DNA from 2 places in the Variovorax sp. 350MFTsu5.1 genome. Region 2 is predicted to be linked to the other one. Evidence: riboswitches for the same ligand, from Rfam matches in the RefSeq annotation. Region 2 holds a riboswitch; the other holds the start of a gene.

Region 1 (8,753 bases), 3.3 Mb from region 2:
TCAGCGTGAGCGTGCTGCACAACCCCACCGGCTACAGCCTCACGCCGGGCAGCGCGCACCGCGTACTCAAGCTGGCCAACGAGCACGGCTTCCACATCGTCGAGGACGACACCTACAGCCACCTCGCGCCAGAGCACGCCACGCGGCTGAGCGCGCTCGACGGGCTGCAGCGCACCATCTACGTCAGCGGCTTCGCGAAGATCCTGGCGCCCAACTGGCGCATCGGCTTCCTGGCCGCGCCGCCCGAGCTGAAGGAGCGGCTGCTCGAGACCAAGCTGCTGGCCACGCTGACCTCGCCGACGCTCTTCGAGCGGGCCTTGTCGTGGTGCATCGACCAGGGGCAGCTGCGCCGGCACTCCGAGCGCGTGCGCATCCGGCTCGACGGGGCGCGGGGGAGGGCGGTGAAGCTGGCGATGGCGCACGGCTGCACCTTCGCCTCGGAGCCCGCGGGGCTCTTCGGCTGGGTCGACACCGGCGTGGACACCGACGCGCTCACGCAGCGCATGCTCGACCAGGGCTACCTGCTGGCGCCGGGGTCGCTCTTCCATGCGCGCCGGCCGCCGAGCACCATGATGCGGATCAACTTCGCGACCTCGCAGGACGCCGCCTTCTGGAAAGTCTTCAGCAAGGTCAGAAGCGAGCTCTGACGGACGCTAAAAGCCCGGAGGCTTGGAGTAAGCTGGCAGCACAAGAAAACCCATACCCGGCACCCCAGGAGACCTCCCGCATGAGCAACGCCAGCAAGCCCTTCGACTTCAGCCAGTTCGTTCCCGGATTCGATTTCCTGAAAAACCTCGCCGGCGGCGCGGCCTCGGGCAACGGTTCGGTGCCGGGCATCCCGAGCCTGGCGAGCTGGGTGGCGCCCACGCTGAGCGTGGAGGAGGTCGACAAGCGCATCCAGGAACTCAAGACGGTGCAGTACTGGCTGGAGCAGAACGGCCATGCTCTGAAGGCCACCATCCAGGCGCTGGAAGTGCAGAAGATGACGCTGTCGACCTTGCGCGGCATGAATGTGCGCATGGAAGACATCGCCAGCGCTTTCACCCGGCAGGCGACCGCCGCCGCGGCTGCCGTAACGCCCGCTCCCGCCAAGGCCGCGCCGGAGCCCGAACCCGAGGACATCGAGGACGAGGAGGCGCCCGAGGAGGAAGTCGAAGAAGCCGCTCCCCCGCCCAAGAAGGCCAGCCGCAAGCCGGCCGCCTCCAGGGCGAAAGCCGCGGCCGCCCAGGGCGCTGGCGTGGTCGACCCGATGCAGTGGTGGGGCTCGCTGACCGAGCAGTTCCAGCAGATCGCCAGCACGGCGCTGCAGGATGCGGCCCAGCTGAAGGTGCCGGCCATGGCCCAGCCGCTGGCCGATGCGGTCGGCTCGGTCATCGGCAGCAAGCCGGCGGCGGCCCGCAAGCCCGCCCCTGCAGCAAAGAAGGCTGTGGCACCGGCCGCGAAGAAGAAGGCGTCGACCGCCGCGCGCAAGCGAACCTCCGCGCGACGCTGACGTCCTGCACACATCCATCTATTTCAGAACGGGTTGGCACGCATCATGAAATTGTTTCCCTCCGGCCATGCCACCCATCCGCAATGGCGAATGGCGGCGGGCCTCGTGCTCGCCCAGCTGCGGGCGCAGATGGCGCTGCCCGACTACGCCTCCGCGCCCACGCTCGGGCTGCTCTACATCACCGACCACTACGCGAACGACGCGCAGGACATCCTCGATCACCTGAGCGCCGAACTGCCCGAGGTGACCGACTGGTCCGGCACGGTCGGCATCGGCGTGTCGGCCAACAACGCCGAGTACTTCGACGAACCCGGCATGACGCTGATGCTCTGCGCCCTGCCGAGCGACCAGTACCGCGTGTTCTCCGGCGTCGCGCCTTTGGGCAATTCGGAAATGAGCGGCTTCGAGGCGCACACGGCGCTGGTGCACGCCGACCCCGCCACGCCCGACCTGGCCGAGCTGATCGGGGAAATGGCCGGGCGCACCGACACCGGCTACCTGTTCGGCGGACTCTCGTCGGGACGCGGCGGCGCGCTGCAGTTCGCGGTCGGCGGCAACGGCAACATCCGCGGCCACGGTGCCGCCGGCGGCGTGTTCTCGGGCGGGCTCTCGGGCGTGGTCTTCGGCGAGGGCGTGCGGCTGGTGTCGCGCGTCACCCAGGGCTGCCAGCCGCTGCGCTCGGGCGCGGTGCGCGAACGCGAGATCACCGAGGCCGACGGCAACCTGCTGCTCAAGCTCGACGGCGAGCCCGCCCTCGACGTGCTGCTGGCCGACCTGCAGGTGTCGCTCGAACGTCCGCAGGAGGCCATCGACGCGGTGCGCAACACGCTGGTCGGCTTGGCCGATGCGGGCAGCGACGGCATCCGCCGCACCGGCGACCTGGGCGCCGACGTGCTCGTGCGCCACATCATCGGACTCGACCCCACGCGGCGCGGCATCGCCATCGCCGACACCGCGGAGGCCGGCATGCGCCTGACCTTCTGCCGCCGCAACGCCCAGGCCGCGCGCGCCGACCTGATGCGCATCTGCGCGGAGATCCGCGAGGAACTGGAGCCCGAGGAACAGACGCTGGCCACCGCGCGCGCCGTGGCGGCAGGTGAGGCCGAAGCCGCGCCGCATCCGGCGCGCCGCATCGCTGGGGCCGTGTACGTGAGCTGCTCCGGCCGCGGCGGCCCGCACTTCGGCGCGCCGGGGGCGGAGCTGCAGATCGTGCGCCACGCGCTGGGCGATGTGCCGCTGGTGGGCTTCTTCGCCGCGGGGGAGATCGCGCGGCACCATCTGTATGGGTATACGGGAGTGTTGACGGTTTTCACTGCGCCCGACTGACCCGGCGCCCGACGCGAAAAAGCGACGGGCGAGTTTTCGGCGGGAGGATGCGTCGCTAGAATCCGCCCGCTTTCTTGAATCTCTGCTGCTGCAAGAAAGAGCCAGCCGCGCATCGCGTCTCCCGCGAGCGCGGCCGATCTTTTTCGCCTCGCCACGCAAAGTGCGACGAGGCAGGAAACCGACATGGTTTCCCGAATGGAACAGCAGCCATGAGCGATCCTCGTTTCTCGAGACTCCAGCGTGCCTTCTCGCGCGCCGGCATTGCCGTCGACTACCGCGACGGCGTCTATCACCTGCACCATGAGGCCTCGCAGGCCACGGTGCTCCTGCCGCCCAGCCTTCCGCTGGAAGAGAAGGCGGTGAACCAGTTGCTGGCATTCGCCAGCGTGCGCTCGCCCAACGGTGGGAAGGGAGTGTGCAAGGCCTGCGCGACGCCCGACTTCCACCCGGGCTCCGTCGCGCCCGTCGGCAGCGTCGTCGCGACCGATCCCGACTTCGTCATTCCGGCGGCGGTGGGCACCGACATCAACTGCGGCATGCGGCTGCTGACCACCGGGCTCACGCTCGACCAGGTGGCTCCGCACAAGACGCGGCTGGTCGAGCGGCTCACGCGCAGCCTGCTCGACAACGGCCGCGACGTGCCGGTGCACACGGCGGCGTTCAGGGCGTTGTTCGACGTGGGCCCCTCGGCCTTCCTGGAGGCGGTGCGCAGCGGCGGGCTGTGGTCGTCGTGCGACCGCGACCGGATGCAGGCCGAGCTCGATGCCTGCATCGGCCTCGCAAACTTCGGCGGCAGTGCGCGGCACGCACCCGAGGCCTACACCGGCGGCCGCCACGAGGTGTTCCGCGACCCCTGCCTCGGCACACCGGGCAGCGGCAACCATTTCGTGGAGCTGCAGGTGGTCGACCATGTCCTGGACCGCCACGAGGCCTACCGTGCGGGCCTGAAGACAGGAGATGTGGTCGTGATGATCCACAGCGGCTCGCGCGACATCGGGTTCCATGTGGGTGGCCGCTGGATGGACCGTGCCCGCGACGAATGGCCCAAGGGCTTGCGCCATCCGAAGAGCGGTCTCTATGGTCTGGCGGGGCCGCTGGCCGACGAATACCTGGAGGCCATGGGCGTGGCGGCGCGCTACGCGTGGGCCAACCGGGTCGTGCTGGCCGAGCTGGTGCGGAAGGATTTCGCCGAACTGCTCGGCGCCGCGTCGTCGAAGCTGGTGGTGGACGTGCCGCACAACGTCGTGCTGCGGGAACACGGCATGAACATCCACCGCAAGGGAGCGACGCCGGCGAACGCGGGCGACTTGGCGCTCATTCCGGGCTCGATGGGCGACTACTCTTATCTGGCCTCCGGGCTCGGGCACGAGGACTGGCTCTGGTCGTGCAGCCACGGTGCCGGCCGACGGATGCGCCGGCAACAGGTGCGCGCGATGCGGCCAGCGCCCGCCGACCCCCAGGCCAGCTGGCAATGCGTGACCTTGCGCGAGGAGCGCCGGATCGAGGAGGCTCCGCAGGCCTACAAGCCGATCGGCGAGGTGATCGACGCACAGGAGCGCGCCGGGCTGATTCGATGCGCGGTGCGGCTCAGGCCCTGGATCACCTTCAAGGCGTGATCCGGGGCCTGCCGGCTCGTCAGCTCAGGGCGGGCTGCGGAACGCGCAGCTTGGGCGCAGGCATCCCCGTGAACGCGAAATCCACCTCCGGCTCCAGCCCGCTCACGATCCGCGCGATCGACTTGCCCGAGCCGCAGGCGTGCGTCCAGCCCAGGGTGCCGTGGCCGGTGTTCAGGAACAGGTTCGGCAGCTTCGTCTTGCCGATCAGCGGGACATTGCTCGGCGTGGCGGGGCGCAGGCCGGTCCAGAACTGGGCCTGGGTGGTGTCGCCGGCGCCGGGGAAGAGTTCTTCGACGCGGCGCACGATGGCCTCGCAGCGCACGCGGTTGAGGTCGCGGTCGTAGCCGTTGAGCTCGGCGGTGCCGGCGATGCGCAAGCGGTCGCCCGAAGCCGAGGTGTAGCGCGAGAAGACGAGCTTGAATTCGTCATCCGTCAGCGAGACCTGATGGGCCTTGGAGGCGTCCCTGACGGGCAGCGTCACCGAGTAGCCCTTGGCCGGGTAGATCGGCAGCCGGATGCCGAGGGGCGCGGCGTAGAGCGGGCTCAGCGAGCCCATCGCTAGCACGAAGGCGTCGCCGCGGATGCGCTGGAAGCGGCCTTCGCTGTCGGTGGCCTCGACGTGGTCGATGCTGCCGCCGGCCTCGCGCAGCGCGGTGACGGTGTGGCTCATCAGGAACTTCACGCCCGCGGCGGCGGCCAGCCCGACGAGTTCGCGCGCGAAGCGGTTGGCGTCGCCGGATTCGTCCTCGGCCGTGTAGGTGGCGCCGGCCAGCTTGGGGCGGATGTGGGCGAGGGCGGGCTCGATCTTCACGGCCTCGTCGGCCGAGATGACGCGGCGCTCGCAGCCCAGGGTGCGCATCTGCTCGGCGGGCTCGAGAGCACCGTCGAACTCCTTCTGCGTCGTGTAGAAGTGGAGGATGCCCTGGGTGCGCTGGTCGTAGCTGAGGCCGGTGTCGCGGCGCAACTGTTGCAACATCGAACGGCTGTATGTGCCCAGACGAACGATCTGTTCGATGTTGTGGCGGGTGCGCGCCGGCGTGCATTCGCGCAGGAACTGCAGGCCCCAGAGCCACTGACGCATGTCGGCGCGCATGCGGAAGAGCAGCGGGGCGTCTTCCTTGCCCAGCCATTGCAGCACCTTCAGCGGCGCGCTGGGGTTGGCCCAGGGTTCGGCATGGCTGACGGAGATCTGCCCGCCGTTGGCGAAGCTGGTTTCGGCGGCCGGGGTGGCCTGCCGGTCGATCACGGTCACTTCGTGGCCGAGTTGCTGGAGGTAGTAAGCCGAAGTCACGCCGAGCAGGCCGGCGCCGAGGACGATCACGCGCATTTCAAGTACCTTGAGGTTGCAGCGCTTGAACGGCGGGCGTGGATTGCTATTGAATGAATAGCAAAAACAACCGGACGACCGCAGTCCAAGTTGCCGCTCCCCCTGTCCTCGGTACCTGAGAGATTCACCCGCTGCGCCCGCAGAGGGTTTGCTCCTTCGGTGCGCCACATGGCGTGGCGGCTCTCCAGACGGCGTTTCAGTTGTTGCAGTACAGGCCCTTGCGAGGCCGACCTGAGCGTTTATGGGAGTTTGCGCCTTCGGTAGGGCCACCGGGTGGCCCGCTCTCCTGCAGTGGAGGCGATTGTAGGCGGAGCCTGCTCGGGCGCCAACCTCTGGATTCTCTCCCTTGGGCCAATGGGATAATCACCTGTTGATCTGCCGGACGGCGATCGTTCCACATAACTGCAGGGGACTTCATGATCCTGGTTACCGGCGGCGCCGGCTTCATTGGCGCCAACTTCGTACTCGACTGGATCGCGAACAGCGACGAGCCCGTCGTTAATCTCGACAAGCTGACCTACGCCGGCAACCTCGAGACCCTCGCGTCTCTCAAGGGCAACCCCAAGCACATCTTCGTGCAGGGCGACATCGGCGACAGCGCCCTGATCGACCGCCTGCTCGCCGAGCACAAGCCCCGCGCCGTGGTCAACTTCGCCGCCGAGTCGCATGTGGACCGCTCGATCCACGGCCCCGAGGACTTCGTGCAGACCAACGTGCTCGGCACCTTCCGCCTGCTTGAATCGGTGCGCGGCTTCTGGGGCGCACTGCCGGCCGAGCAGAAGTCGGCCTTCCGCTTCCTGCACGTCTCGACCGACGAGGTCTACGGTTCGCTCTCCAAGACCGACCCGGCCTTCACCGAAGAGAACAAGTACGAGCCCAACAGCCCCTATTCGGCCAGCAAGGCCGCCAGCGACCACCTCGTGCGCGCCTGGCACCACACCTACGGCCTGCCGGTGCTCACCACCAACTGCTCGAACAACTACGGCCCGTTCCATTTCCCCGAGAAGCTGATCCCGCTGATGATCGTCAACGCGCTGGCCGGCAAGAACCTGCCCGTGTACGGCGACGGCATGCAGGTGCGCGACTGGCTCTACGTGAAGGACCACTGCAGCGCCATCCGCCGCGTTCTCGAAGCCGGCAAGCTCGGCGAGACCTACAACGTCGGCGGCTGGAACGAGAAGCCCAACATCGAGATCGTCAACACAGTCTGCGCCCTGCTCGACGAACTGCGCCCCCGCGCCGACGGCAAGCCGTACAAGGAACAGATCACCTACGTCACCGACCGTCCCGGCCACGACCGCCGCTACGCCATCGACGCGCGCAAGCTCGAGCGCGAACTCGGCTGGAAGCCCGCCGAAACCTTCGACACCGGCATCCGCAAGACCGTCGAGTGGTATCTCGCGAACAGCGAATGGGTGCGCAACGTGCAAAGCGGCGCGTACCGCGAATGGGTCGAGAAGCAGTACGACAACAACGCGAAGGCCGTGGCATGAAGCTGCTGCTGCTGGGCAAGGGCGGCCAGGTCGGCTGGGAACTGCAGCGCAGCCTGGCGCCGCTCGGTGAACTGGTCGCGCTCGACTTCGACAGCACCGATTTCCATGCGGATTTCTGCCGGCCCGAGGAACTCGCCGACACGGTGCTCAAGGTGCGCCCCGACGTGATCGTCAATGCAGCGGCACACACCGCCGTCGACAAGGCCGAGAGCGAACCCGAGTTAGCGCGCAAGCTCAACGCCACGTCGCCCGGCGTGGTGGCCGAGGCGGCCCAGAAGATCGGCGCGCTGATGGTCCACTACTCGACCGACTACGTCTTCGATGGCAGCGGCACCATGCCGTGGAAGGAAGGCGATGCGACCGGCCCCCTCAGCGTGTACGGCAGCACCAAGCTCGAAGGCGAACAACTGGTGGCCCGGCACTGCGCCAGGCACCTGATCTTCCGCACCAGCTGGGTGTACGCCGCGCGCGGCGGCAACTTCGCCAAGACCATGCTGCGCTTGGCGAAGGAGCGCGACAAGCTGACTGTCATCGACGACCAGTTCGGTGCGCCCACCGGCGCGGAGCTATTGGCCGACGTCACGGCGCACGCTATCCGCGCGACGCTGCAGGAGCCCTCCAAGGTCGGCCTCTATCACGCGATCGCCGGCGGCGAAACGACGTGGTACGGCTACGCGCGCTTCGTGCTCGAAATGGCGCAGCAGGCCGGCGTCGAACTCAAGGCCGGGCCCGACGCCGTCGAGCCCGTGCCGACCAGCGCATTCCCGACGCCCGCGAAGCGCCCGCACAACTCGCGCCTCGATACCAGCAAGCTGCAGACCACGTTCGGCCTGCGCCTGCCCCCATGGCAGGAAGGCGTCGCGCGCATGCTGCGCGAGATCCTTTGAAGAATCCCACGAGAAGAAAGAGCATGACCAAGACGACGCAACGCAAGGGCATCATCCTGGCCGGTGGTTCGGGCACGCGCCTGCATCCGGCCACGCTGGCGATGAGCAAGCAACTCCTGCCCGTGTACGACAAGCCGATGATCTACTACCCGCTCACCACCTTGATGCTCGGCGGCATGCGCGACATCCTGATCATCAGCACGCCGCAGGACACACCGCGCTTCCAGCAACTGCTAGGGGATGGCAGCCAGTGGGGTATCAACCTGCAGTACGCAGTGCAGCCGAGCCCGGACGGGCTCGCGCAAGCCTTCATCATCGGCGACGAGTTCGTCGGGAACTCGCCGAGTGCGCTGGTGCTGGGCGACAACATCTATTACGGGCACGACTTCGTGCACCTGCTGGCCGATGCGGATGCGAAGACTTCCGGTGCCACCGTGTTCGCCTATCACGTCCAGGATCCGGAGCGCTACGGCGTCGTTGCGTTCGACGGCAATGGCAAGGCGAGCAGCATCGAAGAGAAGCCGCTGAAGCCCAAGAGCAGCTATGCGGTCACCGGTCTGTACTTCTATGACAACCAGGTGGTGGACATCGCGAAGGCGGTGAAGCCGAGCG
Region 2 (8,753 bases):
CCCGGTGTTCGCGAGCCCTGGCTGCTGGTGCTGATGCACGGCGTCGGCAGCAACGAGCAGGACCTGTTCGGCCTCGCGCGGATGATGCCACCGCAGTTTCACGTGCTGAGCCTGCGCGCGCCCTATGTGCTGTCGCCCGACTCCTACGCGTGGTTCGAGTTCGAGGTGCTGCCCGGCGGCGAACGCCGCATCGACGAGGAGCAGGAGCGCGAGAGCCGCTTTCTCGTCGGCGAGATGGTCGCCTCGGCCGCGCAGCAGCTGGGCGTGCCTGCCGAGCGCGTGATCGTCGGCGGCTTCAGCCAGGGCGGGATCATGGCGCTGTCGCTGCTGCTGACCAAGCCCGAGAGCGTGCGCGCCGCCATGGTGTGGCACAGCCGGCTGCTGTCGCAGGTGGTGCCGCACATCGCGCCGCCCGAGGCCTTCGAGGGCAAGGCGCTGTGGGTGAGCCATGGCAGCGCCGACAACGTGATTCCGCCGAGCGCGGCGCAGGCCACGCGCGAACTGGCGCGCACGCTGCCGCTGGCGCTGTCGGGCACGGACTTTCCGGGCGCGCACGAGATCCGTCCGGCCGAGCTGCAGGCCACGCTGGCGTGGCTGCAGTCGCTGAGCGCGCAGGCAGGCCCAGCTTGAACGACTGAACTTCAGCGCGGTCGCCGCGTCACAGGGCGTTACGACGAGGCGGGCCGGCCATGACCCGATCTGGTGCACCATAGCCGCTCGCCTTCCTGACACTCCAGCACAAGGAACCGCCCCTATGTCCGACAGCGACACCCGCGACACCCCCGAGTTCAGGCCCCGCCGCGAAACGCCCATAGGAACCATCGTCGTCGGCGTGCTCGTGCTGCTCGCGGCCGCGTTCCTCGGCTGGCGCTGGTACCAGCAACAGCAGCAGGCCCCCGAGGCCACGCCGGTGGCCACGGCCCCGAACGACGGGGCGCCGCCCGCGCCGGCACCCGCGCCCGCACCTCAATCCCAGGAACCGCGAAACCCGATGGATGGGATCGCGGTGCCCGACGCGGGCCTGACCACTGCCACCGACACCGATACGCGCGTGATGAAGGCGCTGGTCGACCTGTTCGGCAGCAAGAACGTGGCCGACTTCCTGCAGTTCGACGGCATCGTGCGCCGCTTCGTGGCGACGGTGGACAACCTCGCGCGCGAGCAGGCGCCCGCGAGCGCGTGGCCGGTGCAGCAGACCAAACAGCGCTTCATCACCTCGGGGCAGGGCGACAAGCAGGTCATCGCCGCCAACAACGCGGCGCGCTACAACCCCATCGTGCTGTTCGCCGGGTCGGTCGATCCGGCGAAGGCGGCCAAGGCCTATGCGCGGCTCTATCCGCTCTTCCAGAAGGCCTATGAAGAGCTGGGCTATCCGGGGCGCTACTTCAACGACAGGCTCGTCGCCGTGATCGACCACCTGCTGCAGGCGCCCGAGCCCGCCGGTCCGGTGCAGGTGCGGCTGGTCGAGGTGAAGGGCGACGTTCCCTCGCAGCGCCCGTGGGTGCGTTACGAGTACGCCGATCCGCAGCTGGAGGCCATGTCGTCGGGCCAGAAGATCATGGTGCGCATGGGCCTGGAGAACGAGCGCAAGGTGAAGGCCGCCATGCGCGCCTTCCGCGAGCAGGTGGCCACGGGCGACGTGGCCAGGAAGAAGCAGCCCTGACGCAGCGGGCGTTCTTCCGGCGCTCCGTGTAGGCGCACACCGATTGCATGCCCTGCGGTTGTCGCGGAGGCTTGGTTGCCGAAACCCAAGCTCCGGAGGACAACCGTATGAACCAGATGAGCGTCGACCTCTACCAGAGTGCCACCGATTCGGAGAAATTCCTTGCGCTTCCCGCGGGCACAGACCCCGCCGAACTCATGGGCCCGATGACCTTCGACCGGGACTACGCGCAGATCAAACGTTACCGCGAGGCATTCATGTTCGATCCGTCGGAGGCCTATGCGGGCGTCAATGCCGCGAAGATCGCGGCCGACATCCTCACCGTGAAGTGGGCGACCTACCGCCGCGACCCTTCGTCATAGAAGGACGCGGCTTCCTTTCCTTCGGTCACTTCGCTCAGGCCTCTTCGGCTTCCTCGCTGTACTCGCTCACCGGCACGCAGCTGCAGAACAGGTTGCGGTCGCCGTAGACGTTGTCGACGCGGCCGACCGGCGGCCAGTACTTGGCGTTCTTGAGCTCGGCCAGCGGGAAGGCGCCGAGTTCGCGCGAGTAGGGGTGGCTCCACTCGGTGCCCAGCAGGCTCGCGGCCGTGTGCGGCGCGTGCTTGAGCGGGTTGTCCTCCTTCGGCCAGACGCCTTCCTCGATGCGGCGGATCTCGCCGCGGATGGCGATCATCGCGTCGATGAAACGGTCGAGCTCGGCCAGCGGCTCGCTTTCGGTGGGCTCCACCATCAGCGTGCCGGGCACGGGGAAGCTCAGCGTGGGCGCGTGGAAGCCGTAGTCGATCAGGCGCTTGGCTACGTCCTCTGCGGTGACGCCGCTGGTGTCCTTGAGCGGGCGCAGGTCCAGGATGCACTCGTGCGCGACGTGGCCGTTGGGGCTGGAATATAGCGTCGGGTAGTGGTCCTTCAGGCGCGCGCTGATGTAGTTGGCGCTCAGGATGGCCGTCTCGGTCGCGGCCTGCAGGCCCTTGGCGCCCATCATGCGGCAGTACATCCAGCTGATCGGCAGCACGGCCGCATTGCCCAGCGGCGCGGCCGACACCGCGCCCACGCCGTTCGACGCCACGCCGGCCGTGGCATGGCCCGGCAGGTAGGGCACGAGGTCTTCCACCACGCAGACCGGGCCCACGCCGGGGCCGCCGCCGCCGTGCGGAATGCAGAAGGTCTTGTGCAGGTTCAGGTGGCTCACGTCGCCGCCGAACTCGCCCGGCGCGGCCACGCCGACCAGCGCGTTCATGTTGGCACCGTCCACGTACACGCGGCCGCCATGTTCATGCACCAGTTCGCACAGCTCCTTCACGCGGGTCTCGAACACGCCGTGGGTGCTGGGGTAGGTGATCATCACCGCGGCCAGGTTGGCGCTGTGCTTCTCGCAGGCGCGCTTGAGGTCGTCGATGTCGACGTTGCCCTGCGCGTCGCAGGCCGTCACCACCACCTGCAGGCCCACCATCTGCGCGCTGGCCGGATTGGTGCCGTGCGCGGAAGACGGAATCAGGCAGATGTTGCGACGGCCCTGGCCCTTGGCCTCATGGAAGGACTTGATGGCCAGCAGGCCCGCGTACTCGCCCTGCGAGCCCGCATTGGGCTGCAGGCTGATGCCCGCGTAGCCGGTCGCCTCGCACAGCCAGGCACGCAGCTGGGCGTCGAGCTGGGCGTAGCCCTGCAGCTGGTCGGCCGGCGCGAAGGGGTGGATGTTGGCGAACTCGGGCCAGGTGATGGGGATCATCTCGCTGGTCGCGTTGAGCTTCATGGTGCAGCTGCCCAGCGGGATCATGCTGCGGTCGAGCGCCAGATCCTTGTCCGACAGGCTGCGGATGTAGCGCAGCATCGCCGTCTCGCTCTTGTGCGTGTTGAACACCGGGTGCGTGAGGAACGCGCTGGTGCGGCGCAGGTCTTCGGGGATCAGCGGCACGGTGCTGCCCGAAAGATCGTCGAAGCGCGGCGCCTTCGTGCCGGCGGGCGCGAACAGGGTCCACAGCGTCTCGACGTCGGCGCGCGTGCTGGTCTCGTCCAGCGAGATGCCCAGGTGCTGCTGCAGGCGCTGGCGCAGGTTGACGCCGGCCGCCTGCGCGCGCTCGATGATCGCCTGCGTGTCTTCGCCGGTGCGGATGGTCAGAGAGTCGAACGCGGTGGCGTTCACGGGTTCGCGGCCCATCTGCGAGAGGCCCTTGGCCAGCACGGCGGTGAGCGCGGCCACGCGCTGCGCGATGCGGGTGAGGCCGTCGGGGCCGTGGTACACGGCGTACATGCTGGCCACCACGGCCGGCAGCACCTGCGCGGTACAGATGTTGGAAGTGGCCTTCTCGCGGCGGATGTGCTGCTCGCGCGTCTGCAGCGCGAGGCGGTAGGCCGGCTGGCCGTGCGTGTCGACGCTCACGCCCACCAGGCGGCCCGGCAGCGAGCGCTTGAACTCGTCGCGGCAGGCCAGGTAGGCGGCGTGCGGGCCACCGTTGCAAAGCGGCATGCCGAAGCGCTGCGTGGTGCCGCACACGATGTCGGCGCCCCATTCGCCCGGAGGCGCGAGCAGCGTCAGCGCCAGCAGGTCGGCCGCGACGATGAAGGCGGCGTCGCACTGGTGCGCATGGCCCGCAAGCGGGCGCAGGTCGTGCACATGGCCGGTGGTGGCGGGGTACTGCGCGAGCACGCCGAAGAAGGCGCCGCTCACCATCAGGTGCGGCAGCGTTTCCGACACGGTGCTCACCTTGACCTCGATGCCCAGCGGCGCGGCGCGGGTCTTGATGACTTCGATGGTCTGCGGATGGCAGTCGCCCGAGACGAGGAACACGTTGCTCTTGCTTTTCACGCTGCGCTTGGCCAGCGTCATGGCCTCGGCGGCGGCCGTGGCTTCGTCGAGCATCGAGGCGTTGGCGATGGCCATGCCCGTGAGGTCGCACACCATCGTCTGGAAGTTGAGCAGGGCTTCCATGCGGCCCTGCGAGATCTCGGCCTGGTAGGGCGTGTAGGCGGTGTACCAGGCGGGGTTCTCGAGGATGTTGCGCAGGATCACGCCCGGCGTGTGGTTGCCGTAGTAGCCTTGGCCGATGAAGTTGCGGAACACCTTGTTCTTCGATGCCATCGCCTTCAGCTCGGCCAGCGCATCGGCTTCGGTGACCGGCGCGGGCAGGCGCATCGGCTTCGAGCGGCGGATGGCGGCGGGCACGATGCCGTCGATCAGCTCCGCGCGCGTTTCCGACCCGATCGCCGGCAGCATGCGCGCCTCGTCCGCCGCGTCGATGCCGATGTGGCGGGCAATGAATTCTTCGGCGTTCTCGAGTTCTTGCAGGGTGGGGAGGGCAGCGGGCTTCGACATGGCAGTGCTGTTGATAAGAGCTTGGGGCGGGGAAGCGGGGTCAGAACGCAGAAGTCGCGAAGGTTTCGCAGAGGTCGCAGAAGGAAAACCAAAAGATGATTCGGTTTCTTCTGCGACTTCTGCGTAGTTTTTGTATTCCTTCTGCGTTCGGCTGTCCGATTTCGAGGATCAGGATTCGGCAGCGAACTTGTCGTACGAGGCCGCGTCCAGCAGCGCGTCGAGCTGCGAGGGGTCGCTCAGCTTGACCTTGAAGAACCAGCCGGCGGCCAGCGGGTCGCTGTTGGCGAGAGAGGGGTCGGCGCGCAGCGCTTCGTTCACTTCGGTGATCTCGCCCGAGACGGGCATGAACACGTCGGCGGCGGCCTTCACCGATTCGACGACACCGGCGACTTCGCCCTGGGCGAAGGTCTTGCCGACTTCGGGCAGGTCGACGAACACCACGTCGCCCAGCGCGTCCTGCGCGTGCACGGTGATGCCGACGGTGGCCGCGTCGCCTTCGGCCGACACCCATTCGTGGTCCTTGGTGTACTTGATGCTCATGGTGGAAAAACTCCTCGTGGAAAAAATGGATCGGGGGTGCAGAGCCTAGCCGGTCAGCCGCGGTAGTAGCGGGTGGGCACGAAGGGCATGGTCGACACTTCCATCGGCACCGGCTTGCCGCGCACGATGGCCTGCACGCGCGTGCCGGGCTCGGCGAAGGCGGTGGCCACGTAGCCCATGGCGATGCAGCGGTCGGCCGTGGGGCCGAGCAGGCCGCTGGTGACGAGGCCGATGTCCTGGCCTTCGAAAGACTGCAGCACCGTGCCGTCGCGCACCGGAATGCGCTCCAGCGCCACCAGGCCCACCCGCTTGCGCTTCAGCGTGTCGTGGTCGGTGTGGCCGGCCGCGCCTGCAGTGGCTGCGGAGAGCTGCGCCAGCACCTTCGCTGCGCCCGGAAAGCCGCCCTCGCGCGCACCGCCCGCGCGGCGCACCTTCTGCATCGCCCAGTTGAGCGAGGCTTCGACGGGTGTGGTGGTGGTGTCGATGTCGTTGCCGTAGAGGCAAAGGCCCGCTTCGAGCCGCAGCGAATTGCGCGCGCCCAGGCCGATGGGCTTGACCTCGGGCTGGGCCAGCAGCAGGCGGGCGAGGCGCTCGGCGTCGGATGCGGCCACCGAGATCTCGAAGCCGTCTTCGCCGGTGTAGCCGCTGCGGGTGACGAAGGCCGCAATGCCGTCGATCTGCACCGCGCCGCCCGTCATGAACACGAAGCGCTCGATGCCGGGCGACAGCCGCGCCAGCGTGGCCGCGGCCTGCGGGCCCTGCAGCGCGAGCAGCGCGTGGTCGGGCAGGGGGCGCACCTCGCAGCGCGAGCCGATCTTCTGCTGGATGTGCGCGATGTCGGCCACCTTGCAGGCGCCGTTGACGATCACGAAGATCGAGCCGTTGCCCTCGTTGAAGAACATCAGGTCGTCGAGGATGCCGCCCTCGTCGTTCAGCAGCAGGCCGTAGCGCTGCTTGCCGGCGGGCAGGTCGATCACGTCGACGGGCATCAGGGTCTCGAAGGCGGCCGCGGCGTCGGGGCCGACCAGGCGCAATTGACCCATGTGGGAGATGTCGAACAGGCCGGCCGCGTCGCGGGTGTGCTTGTGCTCGGCCATCAGGCCGGCCGGGTACTGGACCGGCATCGAATAGCCGGCGAAGGGCACCATGCGGGCGCCCAGCTCCAGGTGGAGGTCATACAGCGGCGTCTTGAGAAGTTCGGTAGCGGGGGCGGAAGAAGCGGCCACGGGGCACTCCAAAGGGGCAGTCGAAATCCATGACGCAAGCCATGGGCCACCCCTGCTGTCCGCTTTACCTGAGAGATTCGCCCCACGATCGGGGTTTGCTCCTTCGGTGGGCCGCTGCTCCTGTTTTGGATGCGGCGGCCTCTCTCCAGCAAGGAAACGCCGGTTTTCACCGGCGCCTCGTCAGTCCTTTTGCCTGAGCGTTCGGGGGAAACAGCCCCCTGCGCCTTCGGCGGCCCCGGCATGCGGGGCTCTCTCCTGACTTTCGAGAGTGTAGTTGATCGGGTATCGCTAGGAGAACAGACGGTGCATCGAGTCGATCGACTCCGGCCCGTACGCGACCACGCCAACGGGCACGGCGTAGTCGATGGCCTCGATGATCTTGCCCGCCCACACGGGGCTGAATCCGCCGCAGAGTTCGATGAGCTGTACACCTTCCCGAACCATCTCCTGCGCAACCTCGATACCTTCGGAGGCGGTTGCGACTCCTACGACCTTCATTCGGAACTTGTCTGTTCCCTGATGCTGGACAAATCGGTCTCCCGTCACGATGAATCCGAAACTTGTGAGAGCCATGGGCTTGTTCTCCCTTTATGCATTGATGAGCGTTGAGGCAAGCGGTGCCTCTGGCGGCTGCTTGCTCGGTTCAGCGTACACCTTGCAGCGCTTCGCATCCGCAAGATTCATGACCACCGGTTCCAGATGTCCGATGTACGGTCGGACACGGTGAAGCAATGCCGAAGCCGCTGGCGTCGGCCGGCTTTTCATTCGCAGCGATTCGGCGCGCTCCGCAACGACCATCTTCTCGATGCGCTCAGCGCACCCACAGGTACCACGCCCCTGCGGCGACCGCGATCCACACGGCCACGACCAGCGCGGCGCCCCAGCGGCTGGTCGGCCTCGAGCCCGAGCTTTGCATCCAGGCATCGGCCCGCTCGCGGCATTCGGCGAGCACGGACGCGGGAATCAGCCGGATCGTGAGCCAGATCAGCCCCGGCAGCAGCAGCACGTCGTCGACGTAGCCCAGCACCGGAATGAAGTCGGGGATCAGGTCGATCGGGCTGAGCGCATAGGCCACCACGAAAACACCCAGCGCCTTCGCATACCAGGGCGTGGAGGCGTGCCGGCAGGCGAACCAGAGGGTGACGCCGTCGCGCTTGAGGCGCCTGGCCCAGCTGCGAAGGCGCTCGGACAACGAGGTGGAGGCGGGAAGCGGGGAATTCACCCGGCGATGGTGTCACAGGCCGTGGCGGCCATCGCCCCGATCGAAGTCCTCAGTGAATCACTTCGGCCGGCGGCAGCAGCCGGTCGATGCGCTCGCGCAGCGACTCGGCGCGCTCCGCGCCCGCGGTCTTCTCGATCTCGGTGAGCATCAGCGCGGCGATGGTCAGCATGGCGTTGCGGTCGCGCGCCTCGCGCAGGGCGTCGCGCATCTGCAGCGCGAACTTCGGGTCGCGGCGCACGAACATGCGCTCGCAGATGTCGAACAGGAACATGCGCGTGGTCGCCAGCGAACGCTTGCCGTCGAAGGTGTCGGCCGAGGTGGCGACCTGGATCGGCTCGACGGCGGGGATGGGCGAGGGCGCGGGCTGTGCGGGGGGCTCGGCTTCCGCCGCCGCGGCCTTCGTGCCCTGCAGGTAGCCCTTGTCGATCAGCGCCTGGATCGTCCGCTCGGCTTCATCGCGGTTGGGGAAGAGGGGACTGAAGTCGGTCAGGGAGCGCCGGCCGTCGGCCATCAGCAGCAGGGCGCGTTCGCGCTGGGTGAGCGTGCGCTGTCCGCCCTGGAGTTCGTTGCGCGCCTTGTCGGTCTTGGTGGGAAACATGGCAGCCACAGCTTTGGGGAAACGAAGGCTGCAGCATGGTTGCAAGTGGTGACACCTTCGTGAACCGTTTGGCTTACAGGGCCATTGCGTCCCGCCTCGTCCGGGCGCCTGCCTCAGCCGCCCGCGCTCTCCTTGCGGATGAGCCAGCGGCCCTCCACGCGCTGCAGCTCCAGCGTCTTGCGGCTCTTCTCG

Evidence for each region. A riboswitch is a leader RNA that binds a small molecule or an ion and turns the genes downstream of it on or off. The one in region 2 is predicted to bind glycine.
Region 1: linked by a shared signal. The riboswitch ahead of ABL843_RS04045 (D-amino acid dehydrogenase) and the one ahead of gcvT (glycine cleavage system aminomethyltransferase GcvT) in region 2 are both predicted to bind glycine.

Annotation. Positions count from the first base shown of each region.
Region 1 is NZ_CP157620.1:945,308-954,060, forward strand. It holds gene ABL843_RS04025 (PLP-dependent aminotransferase family protein) at 1-647, shown strand, start outside; gene ABL843_RS04030 (PhaM family polyhydroxyalkanoate granule multifunctional regulatory protein) at 728-1,492, shown strand; gene ABL843_RS04035 (FIST signal transduction protein) at 1,538-2,818, shown strand; gene ABL843_RS04040 (RtcB family protein) at 3,028-4,434, shown strand; gene ABL843_RS04045 (D-amino acid dehydrogenase) at 4,454-5,761, opposite strand; glycine riboswitch at 5,854-5,959, opposite strand; glycine riboswitch at 5,963-6,060, opposite strand; gene rfbB (dTDP-glucose 4,6-dehydratase) at 6,178-7,254, shown strand; gene rfbD (dTDP-4-dehydrorhamnose reductase) at 7,251-8,141, shown strand; gene rfbA (glucose-1-phosphate thymidylyltransferase RfbA) at 8,165-8,753, shown strand, end outside.
Region 2 is NZ_CP157620.1:4,219,007-4,227,759, reverse strand. It holds gene ABL843_RS19250 (alpha/beta hydrolase) at 1-630, shown strand, start outside; gene ABL843_RS19245 (DUF3014 domain-containing protein) at 755-1,663, shown strand; gene ABL843_RS19240 (hypothetical protein) at 1,771-2,025, shown strand; gene gcvP (aminomethyl-transferring glycine dehydrogenase) at 2,060-4,975, opposite strand; gene gcvH (glycine cleavage system protein GcvH) at 5,144-5,515, opposite strand; gene gcvT (glycine cleavage system aminomethyltransferase GcvT) at 5,569-6,741, opposite strand; glycine riboswitch at 6,787-6,900, opposite strand; glycine riboswitch at 6,913-7,009, opposite strand; gene ABL843_RS19220 (DUF6506 family protein) at 7,030-7,239, opposite strand; gene ABL843_RS19215 (YkvA family protein) at 7,553-7,963, opposite strand; gene ABL843_RS19210 (hypothetical protein) at 8,013-8,561, opposite strand; gene ABL843_RS19205 (hypothetical protein) at 8,675-8,753, opposite strand, start outside.